2 regions of the Nonomuraea marmarensis genome follow, and region 2 is predicted to be linked to the other one. Evidence: riboswitches for the same ligand, from Rfam matches in the RefSeq annotation. Region 2 holds a riboswitch; the other holds the start of a gene.

Region 1 (10,848 bases), on a different contig from region 2:
CCTGGCCGAGCAGGGGTACGCGTACCAGATCATCGACGCCGACGACGTGCACGGCGAAGTGTAGGTGTAATGCCCGGCCGCTCTCCTGAGCGGCCAGGCATCAGCGTGTTGTCACGTCCACGAGACTCCGCGGGCCGAAGACAATCGAACCACCCCCCTCACCTGCGTACTATCACGCCGCCTGCGACATACCCTCATGATCCGACAAACCCACCTGATATGCCCGAATTTTTCGGTATTCCCAGGATGGTGGGCTCTGTCGGGTTTGTCATCGCACGAGCATCCCCCCGAGGAACAGCACGCCCTCCGCGAGGATCCAGGCGAGCACGCCGGCGCCCATGAGGCGCGCGAACGTGCGCGGGTCGCGCCTGCTCCACGGGAGCAGCCAGGCGGCCGCCGTGCAGCAGGCGGCCAGTGCGGCGAACAGCCCCGACACCGTGGAGACCGTACCAAGTCGCTGCGAGCACGTCGAAGCGGACTCGCCGCCCTCGCAGAACGCCTCCAGCCCCCACCCCGCGAACACCGACAACCCCCACAGCGCCGCGAGCAGGAAGCTCGCGATCGTGGGGATGATCGGCGAAAACCGCAGCTGTACGCGCGCCACCACCTATCCGTACCCCGAGTAAATACTTTGGAAGCCCGCGGGAGTCGTCGCTAAACTGGTCGATTCGCTGCCTTGACCACCTCCGTCCACCCACCAGGGAGGCACTTCCGCATGCCCGCACACCAGCTGGCCCCCGACATACCCTCCGACGTACTGGCCGCCGAGCAGGCCCACCTGGCCGAGTCCAGAGCCGCGCTCAAGGCCATGCGCGCCCACGCCCAGTCGTTGTCATCGGACGCGGCGGGTGACTGGGTGTCGCAGCAGATCCTGCAGGCGCTGCTCGACCAGCGCGTGGCCGCGCTGGCCGACCATCCGGACACGCCGCTGTTCTTCGGCCGCCTCGACCGCTCGGCCCCCGAGCGAAGGAGCTCGCGACAAGAGAGCGACGAAGGAGCCGACGAGGAGCGAAGCGGTCGCGACCATGAGCAGGACGACCTGCCCGGCACGATCTACGTAGGCCGCCGCCACGTGCACGACGGCCGCAGCCGGCCGCTGGTCATCGACTGGCGCGCGCCGGTGTCCCGCGCGTTCTACCAGGCCAGCCCCACAGACCCGATGGGATTGGTACGCCGGCGCCGCTTCGGCTACCACGGCGGCGCGCTCACCGCGTTCGAGGACGAGCCGCTCGCAGAAGGCGGGGAGATCGGCCCCTCCAGGATCCTCACCGACGAGATCGAACGCCCGCGTACCGGCCCGATGCGTGACATCGTCGCCACCATCCAACCGGACCAGGACGAGATCGTCCGTTCGACGCTGGCCCAGACGGTGTGCGTGCAGGGCGCGCCCGGCACCGGGAAGACCGCGGTCGGCCTGCACCGGGCCGCCTACCTGCTGTTCACCCACCGCGAGCGGCTGGCCAGGTCCGGCGTGATGATCGTCGGCCCCAACCGGGCGTTCCTGTCCTACATCTCCTCGGTCCTGCCCGCGCTCGGCGAGATCAAGGTCGACCAGACCACGGTGGCGGGGCTGCTCGGCGACTACCCCGCCGCCGAGGATCCGATGGTCGCGGCGGTGAAGGGCGATGCCAGGATGGCAGCGGTGCTCGAACGCGCGCTCTGGCTGCACATCGTCAAGCCGGAGGAGGGCGTGGTGTTCACCAAGGGGGTCTACCGCCACCGGGTGGCCGACTACGAGGTGCGCGAGATCGTGGCCTCGTTGCGCGGCACCACGCGGTACAACCCGGGGCGCGCGGCGCTGGCGCAACGGCTGGCCCACCTGGTGCTGGTACGCATGGAGCAACGCGGCGAGTCGCCCGACGACCGCGTCCAGGACGCCGTGGCCAGATCGAAGCCGGTCAAGCAACTCGTGGACACGGTCTGGCCGAAACTGACGCCGGAACAGGTGTTGTTCCGGCTCCTCGCAGATGCAGAATTCCTCACTAAAGCCTCCAAATCCGATTTGTCGCCCGACGAGCAAGAAATGCTCCTATGGCGGAAGCCGTACCGGGGCTGGAAGTCCGCCAAGTGGACCCCCGCGGACGCCGCCCTCCTCGACGAGCTCCGCGACCTGATGGAACGCACCCCGTCCCTGGGCCACCTGGTGGTGGACGAGGCCCAGGACCTCTCCGAAATGCAGCTCAGAGCCCTCGGCCGCCGCTGCCGCAACGGCTCGGCCACCGTGCTCGGCGACCTGGCCCAGGGCACCACCCCGTGGTCGACCAGCTCGTGGGAGTCCGTGCTCGAACATCTGGGCCAGCGCGAGGGCGAGGTCACCGAGCTGACGCTCGGCTTCCGCGTACCGAGAGAGGTTCTGGACTTCGCGGCCCGCCTGCTCCCCTCGATCGCCCCCGACCTGGCCGCCCCGCGGTCCCTCCGCCCCGGCCTGGGCTCGCTCACGGTGCGCCGGGGCGGCTCGATCGCCCAGGCCGCCGGCGAGGCCCTGGCCAAGGAGGGCTCGATCGGGATCATCGCCCCGGACGCGATGGTCGGCGAAGTCTCCGGTTCGCTGGCGGACCTCCCGCACGCGGTCCTGGACCCGGACTCGGTGGCGGAACACCGCCTGCTGATCGTCCCCGCGACCCTGGCCAAGGGCCTGGAGTACGACCACGTGGTGGTCGTGGAGCCAGCGGACATCGTCGCCGCCGAGCCCAGGGGCCTGGCCCGGCTCTACGTGGTCCTGACCAGGGCGGTGACCTCCCTCACGGTCCTGCACGACAAGGCACTGCCACCCGAGCTGGCGACCTGATCCGCGCCGGGCGGACGGCCTGATCGGCGGCGGGCACGGCCACTTCTAGGATGGCGAGCAGGATGCTCTCAACCTAGGAGGATGCCGTGCCAGCACCGCTGCCACATGAATACCTGCCGTCGGTCCCCGCGCTCGTGGTCGAGAGCGACGACATCCAGGACGGGGAGCGGCTCAACGACCTCCACGTCTTCAACGACTGGGGCATGACGGGCCAGAACCTCTCCCCCCACCTCCGCTGGTCCGGCGCCCCCGCGGAAACCCGCGGCTACGCCGTCACCTGCTACGACCCGGACGCCCCCACGGGCAGTGGCTTCTGGCACTGGGTCCTGTTCGACCTCCCGGCCTCGGTGACGGAGCTCCCCACGGGCGTGGGCACCGCCCCGGAGTTCAAGGGCCTGCCGGAGGGCGCCACGCACGCCCGCAACGACTACGGCATCAAGGCCTACGGCGGCTCGGCTCCACCGCCCGGCGCTCCGCACCGCTACGTCTTCACGGTCCACGCGCTGGGCGTCGACGAACTGGGCGTGGACAGCGACGCCAGCCCGGCGGTGGTCGGCTTCAACATCACCGCCAACACCCTGGCCCGCGGCCACATCATCGCCCTCTACGGCGTCTGACGATCAGGCGACGCGCAGGGCGGGCAAAGGGCACGCCCTGCGCGGGCGCCCCACCCGGCTGGGAAACGAAAACAAGGGCGGCCCGGAAAACCCGGACCGCCCTTGGTGTCAACGGCGGAGAAAGACCTAGAAGTCCATGTCGCCGCCGCCCGGCATGGCCGGAGCGGCAGGGTTCTTCTCGGGCTTCTCGGCGATGACGGCCTCGGTGGTGAGGAAGAGCGCCGCGATGGAGGCGGCGTTCTGTAGCGCGGAGCGCGTCACCTTGGCCGGGTCGAGGATCCCGGCTTCGAACATGTTGACGTATTCGCCGGTGGCGGCGTTCAGGCCCTCACCCGGGGTGAGGTTACGAACCTTCTCCACCACGACGCCGCCTTCGAGGCCGGCGTTGACGGCGATCTGCTTCAGCGGCTCCTCGAGCGCCTTCTTCACGATCGCCGCACCGGTGGCCTCGTCGCCATTGAGCTCGAGCTTGTCGAACGCCTTGGCGCCCGCCTGCAGCAGCGCCACGCCACCGCCGGGCACGATGCCCTCCTCGACGGCCGCCTTCGCGTTGCGCACGGCGTCCTCGATGCGGTGCTTGCGCTCCTTCAGCTCGACCTCGGTCGCCGCGCCGGCCTTGATGACGGCCACGCCGCCAGCCAGCTTGGCGAGCCGCTCCTGGAGCTTCTCGCGGTCGTAGTCGGAGTCGGTCCGCTCGATCTCGGCGCGGATCTCGTTGACCCGGCCGGAGATCTGCTCGGCGTCACCGGCGCCGTCCACGATCGTGGTCTCGTCCTTGGTCACCACGATCTTGCGAGCACGGCCCAGCAGGTCGAGAGTGGCGGTCTCGAGCTTGAGGCCGACCTCCTCGGCGACGACCTGGCCACCGGTCAGGATGGCGATGTCGGCGAGCATGGCCTTGCGGCGGTCGCCGAAGCCCGGGGCCTTGACGGCCACGGAGCGGAACAGGCCGCGGATCTTGTTGACGACCAGGGTGGCCAGGGCCTCGCCCTCGACGTCCTCAGCGATGATCAGCAGCGGCTTGCCGGACTGCACGACCTTGTCGAGCAGCGGCAGCAGGTCCTTGTTGGCGGAGACCTTGCTGTTGACGATCAGGATGTACGGGTCCTCGAGCACGGCCTCCATGCGGTCGGAGTCGGTGACGAAGTACATCGACGTCATGCCCTTGTCGAAGCGCATGCCCTCGGTGAGCTCGAGCTCGAGGCCGAAGGTGTTGCTCTCCTCGACGGTGATGACGCCTTCCTTGCCGACCTTGTCCATCGCCTCGGCGATGAGCGAGCCGATCTCGGGGTCGGCGGCGGAGATGGAGGCGGTGGAGGCGATCTGCTCCTTGGTCTCCACATCCTTGGCCAGCTTCGAGAGCTCCTCGCTGACCCGCTCGACGGCCGCCTCGATGCCCTTCTTCAGAGCCATCGGGTTGGCGCCGGCGGCCACATTGCGCAGGCCCTCGCGCACCAGCGCCTGGGCGAGCACGGTGGCGGTGGTGGTGCCGTCACCCGCGACGTCGTCGGTCTTCTTGGCGACTTCCTTGACCAGCTCGGCGCCGATCTTCTCCCAGGGGTCCTCGAGCTCGATCTCCTTGGCGATGGACACACCGTCGTTGGTGATCGTGGGAGCGCCCCACTTCTTCTCCAGCACGACGTTGCGCCCCTTGGGACCCAAGGTCACCTTGACGGCGTCGGCGAGCTGGTTCATACCGCGCTCGAGACCGCGCCGGGCGTCCTCGTCAAACGCGATCATCTTGGCTGCCATAAGGCTAGACCTCCCAGATACAGGGTGGCTTGTCGTGGACCGAGCCGACGCCCGCGACGGCATGGGTCAGCCTCTCCTTCGGCAGACCCCATCGTCTCGATCCGAGTGTTGGCACTCTGCTGCACAGAGTGCCAACGAACTGTTTAGCACTCTACCCTGCCGAGTGCAAGCGAACGCCACCCTGCCCAGTGTCCAAGCCCAGGTCAGTCAGTCTGTCCGGCGAGCCGCCCCATAGGTGCGCGGCGGACCGCTGGACGCGGCCCGCCATACCCAAGTCGACGAAAGGATGTGTGGCAGGCACGCACGGACTGCGCTGCCGTGCGATCCCGCCGGTGCATACCAGTGCGGTGTTTCAGACCGCGCGGACGGACTCCGCCTGCGGCCCCTTCTGGCCCTGCGTGATCTCGAACTCGACGCGCTGGCCCTGTTCGAGAGATCGATACCCGTCCATCATGATCGCTGAGTAATGGACGAATACATCCTTACCACCGTCTACCGCGATGAAGCCGTAGCCCTTGTCCGCGTTGAACCACTTGACGGTGCCCTGCGCCACTTCCGACTCCTCTTACTGGGCCCTCAGATCCCGCCCATTCCTCCGCGAGACCCGGTAATCGTATGACTTAACGGAAAATCAGGCCAGACGATCGCCCTCGACCATACCTGTGGCACGGGGTTTGGCAACAGAGTCAATCCGCAAACTACGTATTTCTTCGCAACCGAGGTCGTTCAACGTTGAATTGCCTGGGAAAAGCAGAAGGCGCCCGCAAGGGGCGCCTTCAAGATGTGATGGGTGGCACTCAGCCGCCGGCAACCGCCGGGATGATGGAGATCTGAGTGCCTTCAGGTGCTGGAGTGTCGAGCCCGTCGGCGAAACGGACGTCCTCTTCCCCCACATAAACGTTGACAAAACGACGAATCTTGCCCGATTCATCCAGAATTCTCGCGCCGATCCCCGGGTAGTCGGAGTCGAGCTTGGCAAGCACGTCACGAAGAGTCGCACCCTCGCCACTGACTTCCGCGTTACCGCCGGTGTAGGTGCGCAGAATGGTGGGAATCCGCACAGAAACGCTCATGTTTAACTCGCCTTTCCTGGTTGTCAGACAGTCGCGCGGAACGCGTCGAGAGAGGGCCGGATCACGGCGGTGGGCGTGGCGCCGTCGCTGATCGCGTCGAGCGTCTTGAGCCCGTCGCCGGTGTTCAGCACCACGGTCTCGGCCTCGGGGTCGAGCTGTCCCGTCTCGACGAGCTTCTTGAGCACGCCCACGGTCACCCCGCCCGCGGTCTCGGCGAAGACGCCCTCGGTGGCCGCCAGCAGCCTGATCGCCGCCACGATCTCGGCGTCGGTGACGTCCTCGACGCCCCCTCCGGTCCGCCGGGCGATGTCCAGCACGTACGGCCCATCAGCGGGATTGCCGATGGCCAGCGACTTGGCGATGGTGTCGGGCTTGACCGGCTGGACGACGTCGTGCCCGGCCTTGTAGGCGGTCGAGACCGGCGAGCACCCGGCCGCCTGCGCCCCGAAGATCTTGTACGGCGTGTCCTCGACCAGCCCCAGCGTCACCAGTTCCTTGAAGCCCTTGTCGATCTTCGTGAGCTGGGAGCCGGAGGCGATGGGAATGATGATCTGCTCGGGCAGCCGCCACCCGAGTTGCTCGGCGATCTCGTACGCGAGCGTCTTGGAGCCCTCGGCGTAGTAGGGCCGCAGGTTGATGTTGGTGAAACCCCACTTGTCGCCCAGCGGGTCACCGATCAGCTCGGAGCAGAACCTGTTGACGTCGTCATAGGTGCCCTCGATGCCGATCAGCTTGCCCCCGAACACCCGGGCCATGGCGATCTTGGCCTGTTCGAGGTTGGCCGGGATGAACACGCACGCCTCCAGCCCCGCCCGCGCCGCCGCGGCCGTGACCGCGCCCGCGAGGTTGCCGGTGGAGGAGCAGGAAAGGGTGTGGAAGCCGAAGTTACGCGCCGCCTCCACCGCCATGGCGACGACCCGGTCCTTGAAGGAATGAGTGGGGTTGCCCGAGTCGTCCTTCACGTACAGGGACTTGATGCCGAGCGCCCGCCCGAGATTGCCCGCCTTGACCAGTTTGGTCCAGCCCGGGTTCATGTTGGGCTTACTGGCGACGTCGGCCGGGACGGGCAACAACGACCGGTAACGCCAGATGTTTGCGGGACCCGACTCGATGTCCGCCCGGGTCACGTCGCCGAAAGAGTAGGCCGCCTCCAGCGGCCCGAAACACTCCTGACAGGCGAAGCTGGGACCCAGGGGGTAACGCGTGCCGCACTCACGGCAGGACAGAGCGACTGCAGGACCAAAGTCGAGCGACATGAAGCGAGGCCTTCCCTCATCTTCGCCCGCGGCCACCTTGACCGCGAACCGGAATTGGCACCTTGTCCCGGTCGGCCTCGCCAGGTCGCGAGTCACAAGCCGGGAGGGTTGCCGGGGCTTCGCAGGGCCGGTCCCTCCGCCCCTCTGGATGAGCAATATTCAGTTGTTGAAAAGGACTCTACCCGTCCAAGTGGCCGAAACAGCCACCCGTCTCAGCATACGAGACGCCGAGTCTCAGCGGTAGTCGTCTCCCAGCACGCCCTGCACGTATTTCCGCGCCTGGTGGATGCGGGACTTGGCGGTGCCGAGCGGGATGCCGAGCTGCTCGGCCACCTCGTTGTAGTCGAGCTGGACGATGTCGCGCAACACCAGCGCCTGCGCCAGATCGGGCTTGTCGGCCTCCAGCGCCTCCATCGCGTCGAGCAGGTCGAGCCGCGAGCCCGCGATCACGCTGACCCGCCGCGCGTCGGGCTTCTGCATCGGCAGCTCGTCCGAGCTCTGCTCGGCCGCCCTGCGCTTGAGCGACCTGTACGTGGTCCGCGCGCAGTTGGCCGTCACGATGTGCAGCCACGTGCTGAACCTGGCCCGCCCCTCGAACCGCCCGATGTTGCGCGCCACGGCCAGCAGCGTGTCCTGCGAGGCCTCCTCCGCGTCCTGGCGGTAGGGCAGGATCCGGGCGCAGTGACGCATCACATCGGGCTCGATCCGCGCCAGAAGCTCGCCAAGTGCGCGATGATCTCCGACAGCGGCGGAGCGGGCGAGTTCCTCGGTTAGCTCATCAAGCGCCATAGCTGGGATCCTATGGTCGAAGGGAGCGTAGATGAACAGCGTCCTGGTGGCCTCCAACAGAGGGCCCGTCTCCTTCACCGTCTCCGACGACGGCGAGCTGACCATGAAGCGGGGAGGTGGCGGCCTGGTGTCCGGTCTGTCCGGAGTGGCCAAGAAAGACGGCGTCCTGTGGGTGTGCGCGGCGTTGTCCGACGGCGACCGCAGCGCCGTGCGCCTGGTGCCCGGCGGCCGGATCGACCACGCCGGCTATGACACGGGCCCGCTGCGGATGCTCGACATCCCGCCGGCCACCTTCCACCGCGCCTACAACGCGGTGGCCAACTCCACCCTGTGGTTCGTCAACCACCTGCTCTACGACATCCCCAACGCGCCCAGCTTCGGCACCAGGTTCGCGCGCGAGTGGGAGTCCTACCGCGACTACAACGGCGCGTTCGCGCTGGCGCTGGCCGAGGAGGCCGGGCACGGCGCCCGCGTGATGGTGCAGGACTACCACCTGACGCTGACCCCGGCGATGCTCCGCGCCGAGCGGCCCGACCTGCGCATCGCGCACTTCAGCCACACCCCGTGGGCGCCGCCCGAATACTTCTCCCTGCTGCCCGACGAGGTGGCCGGAGAGGTCCTGGAGGGCGTCCTGGGAGCCGATCACGCCGGGTTCCTGGCCGACCGGTGGGCGCAGGCGTTCATGGACTGCTGCGAGTCGCTGCTGGGCGCTGAGGTCGACCGCGTCGGTCGCAGCGTCACGTACGAGGGCAGGACGACCCGCATCGGCGTGCACAGCCTCGGCGTGGACGGCGCGGCGTTGTGGCAGCGGGCCTGCGAGCCCGACGTCGAGTCGCACATGACCGCGCTCAGGGAGCAGGTGGGGGACCGCAGCCTGATCGTCCGCATCGACCGCACCGAGTTGTCGAAGAACATCGTGCGCGGCCTGGTGGCCTACCGCGAGTTCCTCGACGCGCACCCCGAGTGGCACGGGCGGGTGGTGCACCTGGCGTTCGCCTATCCGAGCCGGCACGACCTGCCCGAATACCGCGAATACACCGCGTCGGTGCAACGCTGCGCCCAGGAGATCGAGGACGAGTACGCCACCGAGGACTGGGACCCGGTGATCCTCAACGTCAACGACAACTATCCGCGTTCGCTGGCCGCGTACCGGATGGCCGACGTGTTGCTGGTCAACCCCATCCGCGACGGCATGAACCTGGTCGCCAAGGAGGGCCCCGTCCTGTCGGAGCGGTGCGCGCTGGTGCTCTCGCGCGAGGCGGGGGCGGCGGCCGAGCTGGGCCCGCACGCGCTCCTGGTCAACCCCTACGACGTCAGCGGCACCGCCGCCGCGCTGTACGAGGCGCTGGTCATGCCCGAGGACGAGCGGCGGATGCGCCGCGACAAGCTGCACGCGGCGGCCACCGCCCTGCCGCCGCAGAAGTGGCTCGCGGCCCAGCTCGACGCCCTCGCCTGAGGGTGGTCAGTTCCAGTCGGCGTGCTTGAGCGCGTCGGCCAGGCCCGGCGTGTTCCACACGTCGACGACCAGGATCTTGGTCTTCGGCAGATACCACTCGCGCTGCACGTAACGGGACTTCGTCTGGCCGCCCGAATAGGAGATGCACCTGGCCTTCCACTCGCTGTAGGCGGCCTTGTGCCCGGGGCCGACCTGGCGCAGGCCCTTGGCCCTGGCCGAGCCGACGACCTGGCCCCACTTGTGGTTGTGCGGGCAGAGCTGCACGTCGGTGGCCGGGTAGAAGGGCTTCTTGCCGGTGTAGGGCTGGAAGAGCTCGTTGCCCTCCTTGATGGCCTTGGGCCCGAGCACCCAGAAGCTGTCGCATTCGGGGGTGCCGTACCCGCCCTTGGGCTTGGCGCACTTGCCGGTGACCACGCGGATCCAGTCGGAGCTGAGGCGGTAGACCTTCCACTTGATCGGGATGTAGAGCGTGAGACCGCCCCTGAGCTTGAGCGGCTGCGCGGGCGCGGCGTTCGCGGGCAGCGGGGCGGCGAGGAGGGTGGCCGCGGCCACGGCCGCGACGGCGAGGTATCGCTTGGGCATGCGAACGACCGTAGGGGGTGTGACTTGCAAACCGATCAGGAACGGCTGAAAGCCGACGCAAGTTCGCCGAGCAGCGCCATCACGCCGTCGGGCCCGTCCACCACGATGTCGGCCCGCTCGGCCAGCGCCGTTACCTCGGCGGACCCGCTGCACACGGTCACGCCGGGCAGCCCCGAGGCGCGTACGGCGTCGAACGCGGCCAGGTCGCCGAGATCGTCACCGGCGAACAGCACGGACCTCGCGGCCCGCTCCGCCAGGAACAGGCTGAGCGCGTGCCCCTTGTCCATGCCGGGCGGCCGCAGCTCCAGCACCATGCGCCCCGGCTCGACCACCAGGCCGTGCTTCTCGGCCAGCTTGGCCAGCGGCTCGCGCAGCAGGGCGAGCGCGGCCTCGGGGTCGGCGCAGCGCCTGGTGTGCACCGCCACGGCACGGCCCTTGTCCTCGACCCACACGCCCTGCAGGCCGAGCGAGTCGAGCAGCAGCGGCAGCTCGGCCTCGGCCCGCGGCACGCCCGGAATGGGCGGCGGCGCGGAGA
Region 2 (10,848 bases):
ACCAACCTCCTTGTCCTGCTTTTGCGGTCCTGCTGTTGCCGGTCCTGCATTTGCGATGACGGGGACGCGCCGACGCCCGAACAGATAGATGACCGGGAGGGTGCAGATCAGTGGTCCGATGATGGCGATCGGGCGCTCCAGCCACCACTTCAGGTCCGGCGGGATCTTGGTGCCCAGGTTGCCGAGCAACCACCACGACAATCCCAGCGCGATGGCCATCCCCGTCGTGTGGAACAGGAACAGCGGCAGCGCGTACCGGTTGATGAAGTCGTTGACCCGGCGCCAGCGCGGCCGTTCCAGGACACGTTCCATGGCCGGCCGCAGCACCTCCACCAGCCCGATCTGGAACAGCAGCAGGGCGACGATCACGAACGTGGGCGGCGCCATGTTCGACCACTTGTCGCCGGGCACACCCACCATCGAGCCCGGGTAGATGCCCGAATAGACCAGGCCGAACAGGGCGAACAGGCCCGTCCAGAGCAGAGCGATGTCATAGCGTCTGGGCAGGATGACGATCCGGTCGTAGAAGAACCCGGCCTGGTGCGCCAGCCCCCAGACGAGGATCATGTTGAGCCAGCCGGCCCACTCGATCCCGTACCGGAAGCGCAGCACGTCCACCACCAGGGACGCGCCGCCGAGCCAGATCAGGGTGAGCACGTCGTAGCGGCGGTGCAGCCAGAGGGCCACCGGCAGCAGCGCGATCAGCACCAGATAGACGCCGAGGAACCACAGCGGGCTGAGCACCAGCAGCACCACCCGCCACATCCAGTCCACCCGGAACGTGTACGTCACCACCGCCCCGATGGCGATCCACACCCCGGACAGGAACAACGCGGGTAACGCCAGCGCCCGGATGCGGCGCCAGACGAACGCCCCGATGCCGACGCCCCGCTCCTTGGCCCGGTTCCAGGACAGCAGGTGCACGTGGCCGCCGACGTAGAAGAACAGCGGCAGCACCTGCAGCAGCCAGGTGAGTATCCACAGCCCGGAGGTGAAGCCCAGCGGGCTGGTGGGCTCGGGGCCGTGCGGCTTCCACTCCAGGATCGTGAACGCCCAGTGCCAGACGACCACCACGATCAGGCTCAGCGCGCGGAGCCAGTCGACGTATTTATCGCGTTCAGCAGGGGTGCTCACTTGTCGATGTCACCCACGACGAAGAACATCGAGCCGAGAATGGCCACCATGTCGGCGACCAGGTGCCCCGGCAACATCTCGCGCAGCACCTGGATGTTGTTGTACGAGGCCGAGCGCAGCTTGAGCCGCCACGGCGTCTTGTCGCCCTTGGAGACCAGGTAGTAGCCGTTGATGCCGAGCGGGTTCTCGGTCCACGCGTACGTGTGCCCCTCCGGCACCTTGAGCACCTTCGGCAACCGCTGGTTGATCGGCCCGGACGGGAGCGAACGCAGCCGGTCCACGCAGGCGTCGGCCAGGTCGAGCGACACCTTGAGCTGTTCGAGCAGCAACTCGAACCGGGCGTGGCAGTCCCCGGCACCGCGGGTGATCACCTTCACCGGCAACTCGGGGTAGGCGAGATAGGGTTCGTCGCGGCGCAGGTCGAAGTCGACGCCCGAGGCGCGGGCGATGGGGCCGCTGACGCCGTACTGCATGATCTGCTCGCGGGAGAGCACACCGACACCCCTGGTGCGCGCGACGAAGATCTCGTTGTGCAGGATGAGGTTCTCGATGTCGGGCACGCGGCGGCGGGTCTCCCCGACGGCTTCCGACACCCGGTCGAGCCAGCCGAGCGGCAGGTCCTCCTTGAGCCCCCCGACCCGGTTGAACATGTAGTGCATGCGCCCGCCCGAGATCTCCTCCATGACGGCCTGGATGCGCTCACGCTCGTTGAAGGAGTAGAACAGCGGCGTGATCGCGCCCAGCTCCAGGGGGTAGGAGCCGAGGAACATCAGGTGGTTGAGCACCCGGTTGAGCTCGGCCAGCAGCGTACGCGCCCACACGGCCCTGACCGGCGGCTCCATGCCGAGCAGGCGTTCGGCGGCGAGCACCACGCCCAGCTCGTTCGCGAACCCCGACAGCCAGTCGTGCCTGTTGGCCAGCATGATGATCTGGCGGTAGTCGCGGACCTCGAACAGCTTCTCCGCGCCCCGGTGCATGTAGCCGATGATCGGCTCGGCGGTGGCGATGCGCTCGCCGTCGAGCGTCAGCCGGAGCCTGAGCACCCCGTGCGTGGACGGGTGCTGCGGGCCGATGTTGAGGATCATGTCCTCGGTGGCCAGCTCTTTCGCGCCCGCACCGATTCCGACCACACGTTCCGTCATACGGCAATGCTGCCACCGTCCCGGTCGGTGATCCAGCCGGGGGGATCGTCAAGACATGGCATAGAAACGCATCCCGAAGCCGGACATGGGGAGGAATATCGGGCAACGGGGGGAGAAAGCACCATGAAAAGAGTCGTGTTTGATGTCGTGGCCCTGATCACGCGGGTGGCGACCGGCGTGATTTTCCTGGCTCACGGCTGGCAGAAGTGGCTGAGCGGGTTCGGGGCCACGGCGCAGCAGTTCAGGCAGATGGGATCCCCAGTGCCCGAGCTCGCCGCCGGGTACACCACGGTCGTCGAGACCATCGGCGGCATCCTGCTGATCCTCGGCCTCCTGGTACGGCCGGTGGCGCTGCTGTTGCTGATCGGCATGCTCGGCGCGATCATGTTCGTGCACGCGGGGAACGGCATCCTGACAGCCGAGAACGGCTGGGAGCTCCCGGGCGCGCTCGGCGCGCTGACCCTGCTGTTCCTGACGTTGGGCGGGGGCCGGCTCGGGCTCGACGGGCTGTTCCGGTCGATCTTCCGCCGGCGCGCGGAACGGCGGGCCGGCGAGGAGGGACTCGCCGCCTACGGTCCCGGTGCGCGGCGCACGGAACCCGATGGTGGGCCCACGACGCCCACCGCGGAGCCCGGGGAGGAGAAGCCCCGCGTGCCCAGGCAGCCGTCGGAGCCCAGGTCCAGCAGGCTCAGCGACCAGGACATGCGGGACATCGACGCCCTGGTCGCCGACGAGCCGCCGCCACACCGCAAACCACCGAACCGCTGAAGCTCAGCGGGCGACCAGGTCCCGTAGCGCCTCGATCAGCCGGTCCACGTGCTCCTGCGTGGTGCCGATGCCGATCGAGGCGCGCACCGCGGAGGCAGTCCCGTCCTCGCAACCCCCAGCGTGCCTATGGTCCCGCCCGCTTCGGCCCTCGTTGGCTCCTGTGTCGCTCACTCCGTCCGAGCTCCTGCGCTCCGGGGCACCCAGCAGGTGCCGCACGAACGGATGCGCGCAGAACTTCCCGTCCCGCACGCCGATGCCGTACTCGCCGGACAACACCTCGGCCACCTCGCGAGCCGAGTAGCCGGCCACGGTGAACGACACGATGCCGACGCGCGGGTGATCGTCTCCCCACAACGAGAGCTCGCGTACCCCCTCGATCGAGGCCAGCCCGGACCGAAGCCGCGCGATCAGCCGCTCCTCCTCGCGCACCAGCGCGGTCCAGCCGGTGGCGGTGAGCGCGTCGCAGGCGGCGGCCAGCGCGATGGCGCCCAGTACGTTGGGGGTGCCCGCCTCGTGGCGCGGCTCCGGGTCGTCGTGCCACTCGGTGGTGTCCCCCACCGACCGCACCGCGCCGCCCCCCTTGAGGTACGGCTCCCCTTCGGCCAGCCAGTCACGCCGGCCGACCAGCACCCCGGCGCCGAAGGGCGCGTACAGCTTGTGCCCGGAGAAGGCCACGTAGTCCAGGTCGAGCGCCGTCAGGTTGAGCTGCCGGTGCGGTACGAGCTGCGCGGCGTCCACCAGGATCCTGGCCCCGTGGCGATGCGCGATGTGGGCCAGGGCGGCGATGGGCCACAGCTCGCCGGTGACGTTCGAGGCGGCGGTGACTACGAGCAGCTTCGGCCCGTCGATCCCGGCCAGCGCCTCGTCGGCGGCGCGGACGGCCGCGCCGGGGAAGGCGGGCGGCGCCAGCCGTACGGACTGCTGCCAGGGGAGCAGGGAGGCGTGGTGCTCGGTGTCGAAGACCACGGTGGTCGTGCCCGCGGGCAGGCAGCCGGCCAGGAGGTTCGTGGCGTCGGTGGTGTTGCGGGTGAAGATCACGGCGTCGTCGGGGCGGGCGCCGACGAAGGCCCTGACCGTGTGGCGGGCCTGCTCGTACCGGGCGGTGGTGAGCTGGGAGGCGTAGCCCGCGCCACGGTGGACGCTGGAGTAGGCCGGGAGCGCGGCGGCGACGGCGGCGTTCACCGGCTCGAGACAGGGGGCGCTGGCGGCGTAGTCCAGGTTGGCGTAGCCGACCAGCCTGCCGCCCTTGACCGGCACCTCCAGGTCGGCGCCGAGCACGGCGGGAATCGGGCGGCTCGTCACGGCGGGAGCCTCTGCCACGACCTGGGCGGGGGCGGAGTTGAAGATCGTCAGCGTGGGCACGGCAAATCTCCTCAGGGTCATCGGACCCCTGGAGCAGCCACGGAGCCCGCGCTTGCCCGCCACACCTCGTGACGGACCAGGTCTTCACCCGGGGCACCCCGCCGCGGACGCGAGGGTTGCCGGCCAGCTAGCCGGGGCTTGTCGCTGGCACTCATGACCTACGTCCGGAACTATAACCGACAATCGGCCATCAATCGCAAGCCCGCGAACTTCCGCGCCGTCTGGCTCGTTGCTACCGGGAAACCGTCACATGCCATGGAGGTGCGCAGATGTTGGCCTGGGTGAGCGACCCGCAGATCTGGATCGGTTTCTTCACCCTTGTCGCCTTAGAGATCGTCCTGGGGATCGACAACATCATCTTCATCTCCATCCTGGCCGGGAAACTCCCACCGGAACAGCGGGACCGGGCCCGCGTGCTCGGCCTCGGCGCGGCCCTGGTCAGCCGCCTGCTCCTGCTGCTCGCGCTGTCGTGGGTGGTGCAGCTCACGGAGCCGCTGTTCGCGCTCTTCGGTCACGAAATTTCGGGACGCGACCTGATCCTGCTGCTCGGCGGCCTGTTCCTGCTGGCCAAGAGCGTCACCGAGATCGGCCACACCATGGACGCCCCCAAGGACGGCAAGAAGGTCTCGGCGGCCTCCTTCCCCTCGGTGATCGCGCAGATCATGGTCCTCGACATCGTGTTCTCGCTCGACTCGGTCATCACCGCGGTCGGCATGGTCAGCCAGCTCGGCATCATGATCGCGGCGGTCGTGGTCTCGGTGCTGGTGATGTTGTTCGCCTCGGGGCCGATCAGCCGATTCGTGGACCGGCACCCGAGCATCAAGATGCTGGCGCTGGCGTTCCTGGTGCTGATCGGCATGGTGCTCGTCGCCGAGGGCCTCGGCCAGCACATCGAGAAGGGCTACATCTACTTCGCGATGGCGTTCTCGGTCATCGTGGAGTTGCTCAACATCCGGGTACGCAGCAGGCACGCCAAGCGGCAGACCGCCGACCAAACTGAGGAAGCCACTCCTACTATGAAATAGTGCGCTTTGATCCTTGGAATCCGGATTTCGTGGCATACCCGTACCGGGCGTATGACGAGCTGAGACGCGAGGCCCCTGTCAGCTACTTCGAGCCGACGGGCCAGTGGCTGATCTCGCGGCACGCCGACGTGAACGCCCTGCTCAGAGACCGCCGCCTGGGGAGGTCCTACCTGCACGTGGCCACCCACGAGGAGTTCGGCAGAGAGCCAGAGCCGGACTTCCAGGAGCCGTTCTGGCGGGTGATCAGGGCGGGCATGCTCGATGTGGAGCCGCCGGTGCACACCAGGCTGCGCCGGCTGGTCTCCAAGGCGTTCACGCCGCGCATGGTCGAGTCCCTGCGCCCCCGCGTCCGCGCCATCGCCGCGGGCCTGGTGGACACGTTCGTGGAGAAGGGCGGCGGCGACCTGATCGCCGAGGTCGCCGAGCCGCTCCCGGTGACGGTGATCGCGGAGATGCTCGGCATCCCTGACCAGGACCGCCACCTGCTGCGCCCCTGGTCGGCCGACATCTGCGGCATGTACGAGCTCAACCCCGCCCCCGAAGCCCAGCACACCGCGGTACGAGCGGCGTCGGAGTTCGCGGAATACCTCAAGTCCCTGGCCCGCGACCGCCGGCAGAACCCGGGCGAGGACCTGATCAGCGCGTTGACCCAGATCGACGAGCTCACCGAGGACGAGCTGGTCGGCACGTGCGTCCTGCTGCTCAACGCCGGCCACGAGGCCACCGTGAACGTGACGGGCAACGGCTGGTGGGCCCTGTTCAGGAACCCCGCCGAGCTCGTACGGCTGCGCGCGGACCGCTCGCTGCTGCCCACGGCCGTCGAGGAGTTGATGCGCTGGGACACGCCGCTGCAGATGTTCGAGCGCTGGGTCCTGGAGGGCATCGAGGTGCACGGCGTGGAGATCCCGCGCGGTGCGGAGGTGGCGCTGCTGTTCGGCTCGGCCAACCGCGACGAGACGGTGTTCGAGGACCCGGACCGGCTCGACGTGGGCCGCGCCGACAATCCGCACGTCTCCTTCGGGGCCGGGATCCACTTCTGCCTGGGCGCGCCGCTGGCCCGCATCGAGCTCATGGAGTCGTTCGGCGCGCTGCTGGACCGGGCCGCCAAGCTGGAGTTGCGGCAGGAGCCCGCCTGGAAACCCGGCTACGTCATCCGCGGCCTGCGGTCCCTGGAGCTCAGCGTCGCTGGGTGAGCCAGCCGAAGCCGCCGAGCCCCGACGGATCGATCAGCTCCCCCTCCTCCGAAGCCCTGGCCAGCGCCCGCAGATAGGTCTGCGGATCGGTGCGGGCCAGGTCGGCGGGCGGCCGGGCGCCGGTGATCCCCAGCCCCCGCAGCGCGTCACGCTGTGTGGACAAGGTTGTGGATATCGCACCGGCCCGCCGCCCGGCCTCGGCGCACGCGTCCAGCGCCACGTGAGCGGTGATGTCGCAGGTCCCGTCGGGTACGGGGGTCACGACCGCGCCGTCGCGGTAACCGGTCAGCGTGCCACAGGGCGGACGGTTATCCACAGGGTGTGCATAATCGATGGCAATCGCCCGGCCCTGTGTGAGACGTACCAGGACAGAGGCCCAGGCTTCGTCGCGGGGCCAGCCGATCTCCGCGCGCGCGCCCACGCGAGACAGCGGCCACCACCGGTCGAGCCAGGCGCGGTCGGCGGGTCGCGGCGGGCCGCCGAGGCGCTCCTCGCCCGTGTGGCCGTTGACCATGATCAACCGAGGGCCGTCGGACGTCTGCTCGACCACGTCGATCGGTACGTTGTCGAGCCACTCGTTGGCGATGGCCAGCCCCGTGATGCCGGTGGGCAGGCTGCTGCGCCAGGCGATCCGCTCCGGCAGGCCCTCCGGCCTGGGGGAGAGGTCGACGGCCGTGACGCGGAGCCGGTCGAGCAGCGCGGGCTCGGCGGCGGCCAGCACCCGGGTGACGAGCACGCCCTCGCCCGCGCCGATGTCGACGAGGTCGAGCACGTCGGGGGCGCCGAGTTCGGCGTCCACCTCAACCAGCAGCGCCAGGACCGCGTCGGCGAACGCCACCGAGGCGCTGACCGAGGTCCGGAAGTGGCCTGACGGACGTTCGCGGAGATAGAAGCCCGCCTCGCCGTAAAGCGCTCGCTGCGTTGCGACACGCCAGGTGAGCCACATGCCTGGACTATCTCATGGCTGACGGGTGGTACGCACCGTCATCGAGTGACTACTCATTGTCGTCAACTTGCGATAACGTTTACCCATTGTCACTGAGTGATTGCGTTCCGCTAACACCCAAGTGGCGGAGTCCATTCACTCTCGATCGAGCACCTGCGGCCCTCCGGCCGCGAGAGAGGAGCCCTCGTGCTGAAGAAGATCATGGTCGTCACCGGAGCCGTCGCCATGCTGTCGCTGGCCGCCCCGGCCCACGCGGACATCACCAGCGGCAACGGTGGTGTGATCTCCGGCAACCAGCTGCACATCCCGATCGTCGCCCCGATCAACATCTGCGGCAACGCCGTGGCCGTCATCGGCGTCGCGGTCGCCGGCTGCAAGGGCGGCGCGGAGGCCTACGCGCCCAGCCACCACTAAACAACAGCACGAGCCCGGACCGGCGAAGGCCAGCCCGGGCTCGCGACCCGGCCGGTCAATCGGCGGATAGCCGGCCGGCGCACCTCCAAGAGGTCGCATCTATGCGGGCGTCGGGTCCTGGCGAAGGCCTCGGCGCCCGCTGCCATTGCGGTGACCCCTCTCCTCATCTCTTCCGACAGGGGGTGCACCTTTTGTATGCCCTTGTCGCTTTTGTCGTTAACTCAACACGTGGCAAAACAGGGGTCACGGGTGGCGTTACGCTGGTCGGCAGTGCCATCAGGTCGACAGAGGTGTGACGTCATGGACGCAGGTGATCGCCCGGCACGGCTGACTGTCGGCGTGCTCGGGGCGGGTAAGGTCGGCTCGGCCCTGGGTGCCGCGCTGGCGCAGGCAGGGCACCGGGTCGTCGCCGCGAGCGGCGTGTCGGACAATTCGCAGCGGTGGGCCGCCGACCGGCTCGGCGTCACGCCGTCCCGGCCTGACGAGGTGGTCGCGGCGGCCCAGCTGATCCTCCTCACGGTGCCGGACGACGCCTTGCCCGACCTCGTCAACGGGCTGGTCAGCACCGGGGCCGACCTCCAGGGCAAGCTGCTGGTGCACACCAGCGGGGCGTACGGGTTGTCCGTGCTCGACCCGGCCGCGAAGGCCGGCGCGCTGCCGCTGGCGCTGCATCCGGTGATGACGTTCACCGGCAGGGACGACGACCTCAACAAGCTCACCGGCATCTCCTACGGGGTGACCGCGCCCGAGGTGCTGCGGCCCATCGCCGAGGCCCTGGTGATCGAGATGGGCGGCGAGCCGGTCTGGATCGCCGACGCCGATCGCGCGCTCTACCACGCGGCGCTGGCCGGGGCGGCCAACCACATGGTCACGCTCATCGCGGAGTCGTCGGACCTGTTGGGGCGCATCGGGGTCGAGCATCCGGGGCGGATGCTGGGCCCGCTGCTCGGTGCCGCGCTCGACAACGTGCTGCGGCTGGGCATCGCCGGTCTCACCGGCCCCGTCGTACGCGGTGACGCGGGCACCGTTCGCAAGCACGTGGACGCGCTGATCCTGGCGGCTCCCGAGGCGGCCGACGCCTACATCGCGCTGGCCAGGCTCACGGCCGACCGGGCGCTGGCCGCCGGGCTGCTCAAACCCGAGGAGGCGGAGCGGCTGCTCGACGCGCTGGGGGGCAATATATGGACCTGACCACTTGGAGGGCGTTATGGAGCTGATCGTCGCCAGAAACCGGGAAGACCTGGTCAAGGCGCGTGCTGGTGGCGACGTGGCCCTGGTGCCGACCATGGGCGCTTTGCACGAGGGCCACCGGTCCCTGATCAGGGAGGCCCGCGTACGTGCCGATCAGGTCGTGGTCAGCATCTTCGTCAATCCCCTGCAGTTTAGCCCTAACGAGGATTTTTCCCGCTATCCCCGTACATTTGATGCCGATCTGGACGTGTGCCGGGCCGAGGGCGTCGATGTCGTGTTCCACCCGGCCGTCGAGGACATGTACGCGCCCGACCGCCAGGTGAGCCTCTCCGCCGGCCGCATGGGCACGATCGCCGAGGGCGCGGTCAGGCCGGGCCACTTCGACGGCATGCTCACGGTGGTGCTCAAGCTGTTCAACCTGGTCCAGCCCGACATGGCGATCTTCGGCCAGAAGGACGCCCAGCAGCTCGCCCTGATCCGCCGCATGGTCGCCGACCTCGACCTGCCGATCGAGATCGTCGGCGCGCCGACCGTACGCGAGCCCGACGGCCTGGCCCTGTCCAGCCGCAACCGCTATCTGTCCGAAGACGACCGCCGGGTGGCGCTGGCGCTCTCCCGGGCCCTGCGGGCGGGCGCGGCCGAGCGCACGCCGTCCAGGATCCGGGCGGTGGCGCGGGCGGTGCTCGACGCGGCCGGGCCGGAGCTCGACGTGGACTATCTGGCGCTGGTGGACCCGGCCACGTTCGACGAGGTGAGCGAGTCGTACGAAGGCGAGGCCGTGCTCGCGGTGGCCGCCAGGGTCGGCAGCACGCGGCTGATCGACAACGTCATCCTGACCTTGAATCCCGCCTGAGGCGGATTACCGTCGGGGCATGACCGACGAGGAGTTGCGGGAAGAGCTGCTCCGCCGGATGGAGATCGACCAGGCGATGCGCGATCCGGCCAAGGGTTTCCCCGGCGACCGGCGGCTGGCCCGGCTCCAGCGGCTCGACGAGGGCAACACCGCCTGGCTCTACTCCGTGGTCGTCACCCGTGGCTGGCCGCTGGTCTCGCAGGTGGGCGAGCGGGCCGCGCGGGCGGCCTGGCTGCTGGCCCAGCACGCCTCATCGTCCGAGGTCCAGCGCCTGTTCCACCAGGTGATGGCCGACGCCGTGGAGCGGGACGAGGCCTCGCCGCGCGACTTCGCGTACCTGGAGGACCGCGTACGCGTGCGGTCGGGCCGCCCCCAGTTATACGGGACGCAGTTCCACGATGGCCTCAATGGGCTGGAGCCGATGCCGATCGAGGATCCCGCCCTCCTCGACGAGCGCCGCGCGGCCGTGGGTCTCGAGCCGTTCGCCGAGTACGAAGCGTTCATCAGGAAGACCGAGGACCTTTGAGCACCCCCGCGGGGGGCAAGCCCCCCGCGTCCCCCCCAAAGACCAACCAATATGGAAAAGGCGTTCACCTCCCCCGCGGGGGGCAAGCCCCCCGCGTCCCCCCCAAAGACCAACCAATATGGAAAAGGCGTTCAACTTGGGGGGAAGCAAAGCTTCCCCCCCGGGGCATGTTCCTGCCGCGCCGGGCGTTATCGTCATGTTGACGAAATCGCCTCAGTGAGGAGAACCCTGATGAGTGCACCGGCGATTCCCCTGCGTCTGACCGCTCCCGCGCCCGGCTGGACCGTCGAGGCG

Evidence for each region. Region 2 has a riboswitch for S-adenosylmethionine ahead of ACFLIM_RS16860 (aminotransferase class V-fold PLP-dependent enzyme). Riboswitches for the same ligand answer to the same signal wherever they lie in the genome.
Region 1: it holds a riboswitch for S-adenosylmethionine, as region 2 does, so the genes downstream of both, thrC (threonine synthase) here and ACFLIM_RS16860 (aminotransferase class V-fold PLP-dependent enzyme) in region 2, are expected to answer to the same signal.

What each region holds. Positions count from the first base shown of each region.
Region 1 is NZ_JBICRM010000021.1:131,424-142,271, forward strand. Features, by position in the region: gene ACFLIM_RS30565 (DNA repair helicase XPB) at 1-64, shown strand, start outside; gene ACFLIM_RS30570 (hypothetical protein) at 269-604, opposite strand; gene ACFLIM_RS30575 (HelD family protein) at 716-2,788, shown strand; gene ACFLIM_RS30580 (YbhB/YbcL family Raf kinase inhibitor-like protein) at 2,875-3,405, shown strand; gene groL (chaperonin GroEL) at 3,532-5,157, opposite strand; gene ACFLIM_RS30590 (cold-shock protein) at 5,510-5,710, opposite strand; gene ACFLIM_RS30595 (MoaD/ThiS family protein) at 5,955-6,230, opposite strand; gene thrC (threonine synthase) at 6,254-7,486, opposite strand; SAM riboswitch class I at 7,500-7,641, opposite strand; gene ACFLIM_RS30605 (RNA polymerase sigma factor) at 7,721-8,275, opposite strand; gene ACFLIM_RS30610 (alpha,alpha-trehalose-phosphate synthase (UDP-forming)) at 8,307-9,731, shown strand; gene ACFLIM_RS30615 (hypothetical protein) at 9,738-10,313, opposite strand; gene otsB (trehalose-phosphatase) at 10,349-10,848, opposite strand, start outside.
Region 2 is NZ_JBICRM010000009.1:47,577-58,424, forward strand. Features, by position in the region: gene ACFLIM_RS16845 (acyltransferase family protein) at 1-1,134, opposite strand, end outside; gene ACFLIM_RS16850 (NADH-quinone oxidoreductase subunit D) at 1,131-2,276, opposite strand; gene ACFLIM_RS16855 (DoxX family protein) at 2,400-3,044, shown strand; gene ACFLIM_RS16860 (aminotransferase class V-fold PLP-dependent enzyme) at 3,048-4,406, opposite strand; SAM riboswitch class IV at 4,450-4,565, opposite strand; gene ACFLIM_RS16865 (TerC family protein) at 4,676-5,431, shown strand; gene ACFLIM_RS16870 (cytochrome P450) at 5,431-6,624, shown strand; gene ACFLIM_RS16875 (SAM-dependent methyltransferase) at 6,608-7,570, opposite strand; gene ACFLIM_RS16880 (chaplin family protein) at 7,757-7,984, shown strand; gene ACFLIM_RS16885 (Rossmann-like and DUF2520 domain-containing protein) at 8,285-9,175, shown strand; gene panC (pantoate--beta-alanine ligase) at 9,192-10,028, shown strand; gene ACFLIM_RS16895 (DUF6624 domain-containing protein) at 10,048-10,554, shown strand; gene ACFLIM_RS16900 (L-aspartate oxidase) at 10,786-10,848, shown strand, end outside.